2 regions of the Brachybacterium sp. AOP29-B2-41 genome follow, and region 2 is predicted to be linked to the other one. Evidence: riboswitches for the same ligand, from Rfam matches in the RefSeq annotation. Region 2 holds a riboswitch; the other holds the start of a gene.
The links. Region 2 has a riboswitch for thiamine pyrophosphate ahead of ACT3T9_RS11640 (YkoF family thiamine/hydroxymethylpyrimidine-binding protein). Riboswitches for the same ligand answer to the same signal wherever they lie in the genome.
Positions count from the first base shown of each region.

Region 1 (3,200 bases), on a different contig from region 2:
CGATGGTGCGATCGGGGCTCTTGCTGCCAGATCCGCCGTCCTCAGCATCCGGCCCGCTCAGGCGGTGCTCGACGTCTCCCTGCGCGATCAGCTCTAGGTCGTGGGTGGCCGCCACCACAGCGCAGCCCTCGGCTCGCGCGGCGGCCAGCAGCTCGAGCACCGCCGCATGGCGCGCCGCGTCCAGTCCCACGGTGGGTTCGTCCAGCACCAGCAGGCGAGGCTTCTGGGCGAGGGCGGCGATGATCGCGAGGCGTCTCTGCTCCCCGCCGGAGAGGGTGTGGGGGTTGGCCTGGGCGAGGTCGCTCAGGCCCGCTCGCTCCAGGAGCTGATCGGCGAGCTGCTCGTCGCGTGCCCAGGGGGAGGCGAGCACCTCCTCGCGCACGCTGCCGGCGACGAAGGAGTGCTCGGGGTTCTGGGGCACGAAGGCGACGTGCTCGGGCGCGGGCCGCTCCACGCTCCCAGCGGACGGGGCGGTCAGACCGAGCAGCGTGCGCAGCAGCGTGGTCTTGCCGCTGCCGCTGGGGCCGGTGATCACGCACAGCTCTCCGCTGCGCAGCTCGAGGGTCAGATCGTCGAGCACGGCCAGGCCGCCCCGCTGGGCATCGATGCCCCGCAGGGCCGCGATCACGGCGCCCTCGTGCTGCGCGCGGGGAGCCGAGCGGGTGGGTGCGGCGGGGGAGGCGGTCATGCCGGCTGCGATCTCGTGGGGCGGGCCGTCGGCCACGATCTGTGCCTGCTCACCGAGCACGATCAGGCGCTCCACGTGGTCCAGCCACGGTGCGAGCCGGTGCTCGGCGACCACCAGGGTGCGGCCCGCCGCGGTGGCCAGGATCGACTCGCGCACCGCAGCGGCGGTGGCTTCATCGAGCATCGACGTCGGCTCATCCAGCAGCAGCGCCGAGGGATCCAACGCGAGCGATCCCGCCAGGGCCAGGCGCTGCTGCTGCCCGCCGGAGGCATCCAGCGGCGCACGGTCGGAGGGGAGATCCACCAGCGCCGCATCGAGCGCCGCGGTGGTGCGGGCCTGGATCTCCGCACGTGGCAGGGCGGCATTCTCCGGGCCGAAGGCCGCCTCCCGGCCGACGGTCGCCGCGACCAGGGCGTCCAGAGGGTTCTGCAGCAGCAGGCCCCGCTCGCCGGGGCGGGCGGGGCCGGGCGCGCTGCCGGTCAGCTCTCCGGTCTCCTCGTCCAGGAGACCGGCCAGGGCCCGCAGCACGGTGGATTTCCCGCTGCCGCTGGCCCCGGCCAGCAGCACGCGCTGCCCGGCGGGGATCTCCAGGTCGAGGTCGAGGACGGTGGGCTCGGCCCGCGTGTACGGCTGCCAGGTGAGCCCTCGCAGGGACAGGTCCGTCACGCCCGGGCGTCGTCCGGTGCCATGCGCTCAGCCTGTGATCCAGCAGATCCTCCGGAGGGCGATGCGGCTCGTACCCGCTGGGCGCGCTCCCTGCCCGCCGGCATCGAGTCCAGAGCCCCGGTGGCGGCCAGGGCACGGCTGGCGGCCCATCCCAGCACGCCGCACAGCAGCGCCCCGGAGAGCAGGAAGAAGCCGAGCATCACGAGGGAGTAGGTCCAGCTCATCTCCTGGTAGTAGGCGAACTTCTCCCAGCCCCACTCCAGCAGGGCCGAGAGCATCCCGCCCAGCATCGCGACCGGCAGCGTGAAGCGCTGGTAGCGGAAGGCGAGGAACGCGAGCTCCACCCCGCCGCCCTGCATCAGGCCGGAGATCGCCGTGCCCCAGCCCCACTGGCTGCCCAGCAGCATTGACAGCACGGCGGCGATCATCTCGGCCAGCAGCGCAGCGCCGGGCTTGCGCACGATCAGGGCGGCCAGGACGGCAGGCAGGAACCAGATCCCGGCCAGGAGTCCCTCGGCGGGTTTGAAGGCTGCGGTGAGCGGCCCGATCAGGGTGTACAGCTGGCCGTACCCCAGGAATGCGACACCGAAGGCGGCGCCGATCAGAACCGTGACCAGCAGATCTACGGTGCGGAAACGAATCATCACTTCTCCTTCCTCAACGGAAGGGGCGTCCAGCACCGAAGGTGCCGCACGGATATCCCGACTCCCTACGCCGGTGTGAGCCGGATCAGGTTCGAGGGTCTGCGCCTGGTGCGCACTCTCAGCACCGCTCGGTGCTCCCCTGTCAGTGGATGACAAGGAGCCACTCTACCCCAACGGGCGCCCTGACCGGGGCCGCGGGGGCATCACCGAGCAGCAGCCCCGGCGCCGTGGCGGCACCCGCTCAGAGGCGGGCGCGGATCGCCTGGTCGACGGCCTCGGCCGTCGCCTGAGGATCGACCGGCGAGATGATGAAGTGGGTGGAGCCGCGGCCGATGATCTCGACCATCAGGCCGGGCCGGGTGGCCATCACCCGGTAGGCGGCGCGCGGCTCGTCCACGGTGAAGACCTTCCGCTTCCCGACAGGGGTGAGCTCCTGGGCGTGGGGTGTGAGCACGGTGCCGCGCCGCCACCCGTAACCGCCGAGGGTCACCCCGGCGCGTGACGAGGGCAGCTCTCGCAGCTGCACGGTGCGGAACTCCGACAGCGGCCACGGCCTGCGCGGCAGGAAGCCGCCCAGGCTCACGGTGAGGCCGTGCTCATCCACGATGAAGCGCGTCCACTGCCCCATCCAGGTCCACACCGCCAGGGCGAGGAACAGCGCCGCCACCAGGAGAACTCCCGGCAGGCTGGAGCGCTGGGACATCAGCAGCACAAGGATCACGCCGAACAGCAGGGTGATCCCGATCCTGGTCCAGCCGATCCAGGAGGGCCGGGTGCGCCCCACATAGAACGGAGGTTCGGGCCTCACCAGATCGTCACCCGCTCCTCCGGCGCGCGGTACATGGCGTCACCCTCAGTCACCGCGAAGGCGGCGTGGAACTCCTCGAGATGGCCCACCACCGTGTTGCAGCGGAACTCCATCGGCGCATGGGGGTCCACAGCCAGCCGACGGATCGCCTCCTGGTCACGGTTCTTCCCGCGCCACACGGTGGCCCAGGACCAGAACACGCGCTGCAGCCCGGTGAATCCGTCGAGCTCGACGTCGATGTCAGCGGCGTCGTGACTTGCCAGGTAGGCCTTCACAGCGATCGAGAGACCGCCCAGGTCGCCGATGTTCTCGCCTATCGTCAGCGCGCCGTTGACGCGATGGGACTCGTCGAGATCACGGGGGGAGAGCTCGGAGTACTGGGCGATGAGCTGTG
Region 1 covers NZ_JBQSXR010000005.1:199,581-202,780, reverse strand. The annotation lists gene ACT3T9_RS07195 (ATP-binding cassette domain-containing protein) at 1-1,354, opposite strand, end outside; gene ACT3T9_RS07190 (ECF transporter S component) at 1,351-1,998, opposite strand; TPP riboswitch at 2,044-2,149, opposite strand; gene ACT3T9_RS07185 (hypothetical protein) at 2,240-2,806, opposite strand; gene ACT3T9_RS07180 (M13 family metallopeptidase) at 2,803-3,200, opposite strand, start outside.
Region 1: another riboswitch for thiamine pyrophosphate. It lies ahead of ACT3T9_RS07190 (ECF transporter S component); the one in region 2 lies ahead of ACT3T9_RS11640 (YkoF family thiamine/hydroxymethylpyrimidine-binding protein).

Region 2 (3,200 bases):
CCGAGAGCGTCGCGGCCGGGCGGTCGGCGAGCGTCTCGATGCCCGCGTCTGCGAGAGCTTCGCGCACGCGCTTCCCGATCTGCGCGGGCGGCACGCTGCGGCTCTCGAGCGGGAGGGCGACGTCATCGGCGACCCGCGGGAGGCACACCCCGTCGGTCGGATCCTGACCGAGGAATCCGACGGTCCCCGCGGTGGCCAGGACCCCCTCGGCGATCGGGTCGATGCCGCCCACCCGCAGGGTGCCGGTGACCCGGCCGCGCTGGTGGGAGGGGAGCGCGCCGGCGAGCGCGCGCAGCAGCGTCGATTTGCCACAGCCGCTGGGGCCCAGCAGGAGCACCTGCTCCCCGGCCCGGATGCTCCCGGTCCAGGGGCCGACGCCGTCCCCCGAGGGCAGGACCACCTCGAGCTCCCGTGCCTCGACCACCGTCCCCGACTGCCCGGGGGCCGCCGCCTCCCTCTCGCCCGGCGCGGTGACCTCGGCGGCCGCTGCGGCCTCAGCGGACACGACGTGCCGGGATGCCGTCGTCGCCCTGCGCGGCGGCACCGATCGCGAAGTTCGCGAGCACGCCGGTGCGCTCCAGGGCGCGGACGATCACCCTGGCGAGCAGACCGCCGAGCACGATCCCGGAGAGCACCTGCATCCCGAGCCGCAGCGCGAGCAGGTCCTGGCCGTACCAGCCCATCCGGTAGGCGGTCCAGAAGAACACCAGGCCCGCACCGAAGGCGCCCGAGGCGGCGAACACTCCCCAACCGAACCGGCGGTAGCGGGTCAGGGCGAAGGGCAGCTCGCTGCCGATGCCCTGCAGCGCGGCGGCGAGCACCAGCATCGGGCCGACGGGGCTGCCGAGGAAGACGACCTCGATGATCGCGGCGAGCATCTCGGCGAGGATGCCCACGCCAGGGCGGCGCAGGATCGCCAGCGCCACCGGTCCCACCAATAGCCAGGAGCCGAACAGGACGTGCTGGGCGAGGTCCCCGGCGGGGCCCATCGCGATCGCGAGCCCGTTCCAGGCCTGGACGAACACCCAGTACAGGAAGCCGAACACGACACCGAGCACCACCACCAGCACGATCTCGCGCAGGGAGAGCCTCGGACGCCGGGCGGCACGAGCGGCCAGATCAGAGGCCTGCGAGGGAGTCTGGCCGGGAGCCCGGGAGGGGGTCTCTGCCGGAGTCTGTGCGCGGGTCATCGCGTCTCCTCGCCGAGCTCGCGCACCTCGTGGGAGGGGCTGTTCAGGGAGAGGGTGAGATGGCTGGTGACGTGCTGCACGCTGCGACCCACCTGCAACCAGCCGGCGACGGCAGTCGCGATCACCTCGCCGATGTCGCCCTCGAGGCGGGTGACGAAATGCTCGGAGCCGCGGAAGGTGCCCAGCTCCCGGGCGCGGTCGATCGCGGCGTAGATGTCGCGCATGTGGTCCGGCGCGGTGCCGTCGGCGGCGACCTGGTCCGCCAGCGGGTACAGCGCCCACTCCGCGGAAGCGAAACGGCCGGTGCGACGGGGCTCGGTGATCCCGACGTCGCGCGGGCCGGCGCCACCGGGAAGCTCGCAGGTCACCTCTCCCGGGCAGCCGCGCGAGAGGGTCACGGAGAGGGTGGCGTGGTGCTCGGTGCGGGCGAGGTCGTCTGCGAGGTCGATGAGATACCGCTGCAGGTGGGCTTCGTGGCCGCCGAGATAGGTGGAGACGTCCCCCGTCTCGCGCACCAGGCCGGTGAGGTCGAGCCGGGACAGGATGCCGACGAGCACTCGGGCGTAGTCATCGGTCATGACGGCTGCGGTGACCCTGGCGCCGACGCCGAAGCCGAGCGGGGTCTCGGTGGGATCCGGGGCGGTGCCCGGGAGGGTGGCGGGGGTGCCGACGGGAGTGATGCTCACGATCCGTGCCTTTCACGAGGGCACGGACGCGCAGCGACGATCGCCTGGCGGAGCTTCCTGCGCCGGCATGATCCGGATCAGGTTCTACGGTCGGAGTTCGAGAACTCCCTCTCAGCCCGGCCTACCGGACTCCCGTGCACGGAAGCACCGTACCCCGATCCGGCGTCCCTGGAGCGCGGCGGTCCACGAACCAGTGGCTGGACCGGGCGGCGGCGGAGACCAGGATCCGGTCGAAAGGTCCGTCCGCCGGCGCCCCCAGCACCCCGGGGAGGGCTTCGTGGATCTCCGCGCGGCCGTCCTCGCGGCCGACGGTCCCGGCGAGCGCGGCACGGGCAGGTGCCAGCAGGCTCACCTGCCGCTCCACACCCACCACGCTCCCGGAGGGTCCGACGAGGTGGGCGAGCAGCGCCGTGGTCCAGCCGGAACCGGCACCGACGTCGAGCACGTGCTGCCCCTCACGCACATCGAGCAGGCGGAGCATGTCCAGCACCGTGCTGGGTTGGGAGTTGGTCTGGCCCACTCCGATCGGCAGCGGGGAATCCACGCCGGCACGGTCCCGCAGCTCCGGGGGCAGGAAGTGCTCCCGGGGCACCGCATGCATCGCGCGGGAGGCACCGTCGCCGGTCCCTGCTCGGTCCGCGGGGTCCCGCCGGTCCTCGGACCGGTTCCTGTTCCTTTCGGCGCTCATGGCGCGTTCAGCTCCCGGGGAGCTCGATGACCCCGTCGACCGGCCAGTCACGCACCTCCGTGCCCTCGGGAGCGAGGGCAGTGGCCTGGCGCCGATAGATCGGTCGGCCCACGTCGCTCGCAATCGCCTCATGCACGGGCAGGGCCAGCGTCGGGCCGACGGCGCGGAGGAAGTCGACGGTCTCGGACACTTTCGACCAGGGGGCGACGACGGCGAAGGCGAGCACGTCGATGCCGTGGAACTCCGGCAGCGGCTCGAGGGAATCTCCGGTCACGCCGAGCCGGGGGCCGTCCCCCGCGGAGATCACGAGACCCGAATTGCCGACCCGCGGAATGTCCGGGTGGATGATCGCGTGCCGGCCGCCGACAGCCTCGATCCGCAACGAGCCGTGGCCCGGGACCGCGGCAAGCACGTGCGCGTCCCCGGCGGCGAGCGGACGCAGCTGCTCGGGGCGCACCGCAGCGGCGCCGTCGACCGCCTCCCGCAGCTGCTGCGCGGTCTCGGGCTCCGCGATCACCTCGGCGGTGGTCGCCAGGCGAAGCACCTCGTCCAGCAGGGTGCGGTCCACGTGATCGGGGTGCTGATGGGTCAGGAGCACGGCGTCGATCCCTGTCAGCACCGCGGCGCCGAGGCCGC
Region 2 covers NZ_JBQSXR010000011.1:29,547-32,746, forward strand. The annotation lists gene ACT3T9_RS11630 (ATP-binding cassette domain-containing protein) at 1-505, opposite strand, end outside; gene ACT3T9_RS11635 (ECF transporter S component) at 495-1,190, opposite strand; gene ACT3T9_RS11640 (YkoF family thiamine/hydroxymethylpyrimidine-binding protein) at 1,187-1,876, opposite strand; TPP riboswitch at 1,914-2,022, opposite strand; gene ACT3T9_RS11645 (protein-L-isoaspartate O-methyltransferase family protein) at 1,998-2,564, opposite strand; gene ACT3T9_RS11650 (MBL fold metallo-hydrolase) at 2,572-3,200, opposite strand, start outside.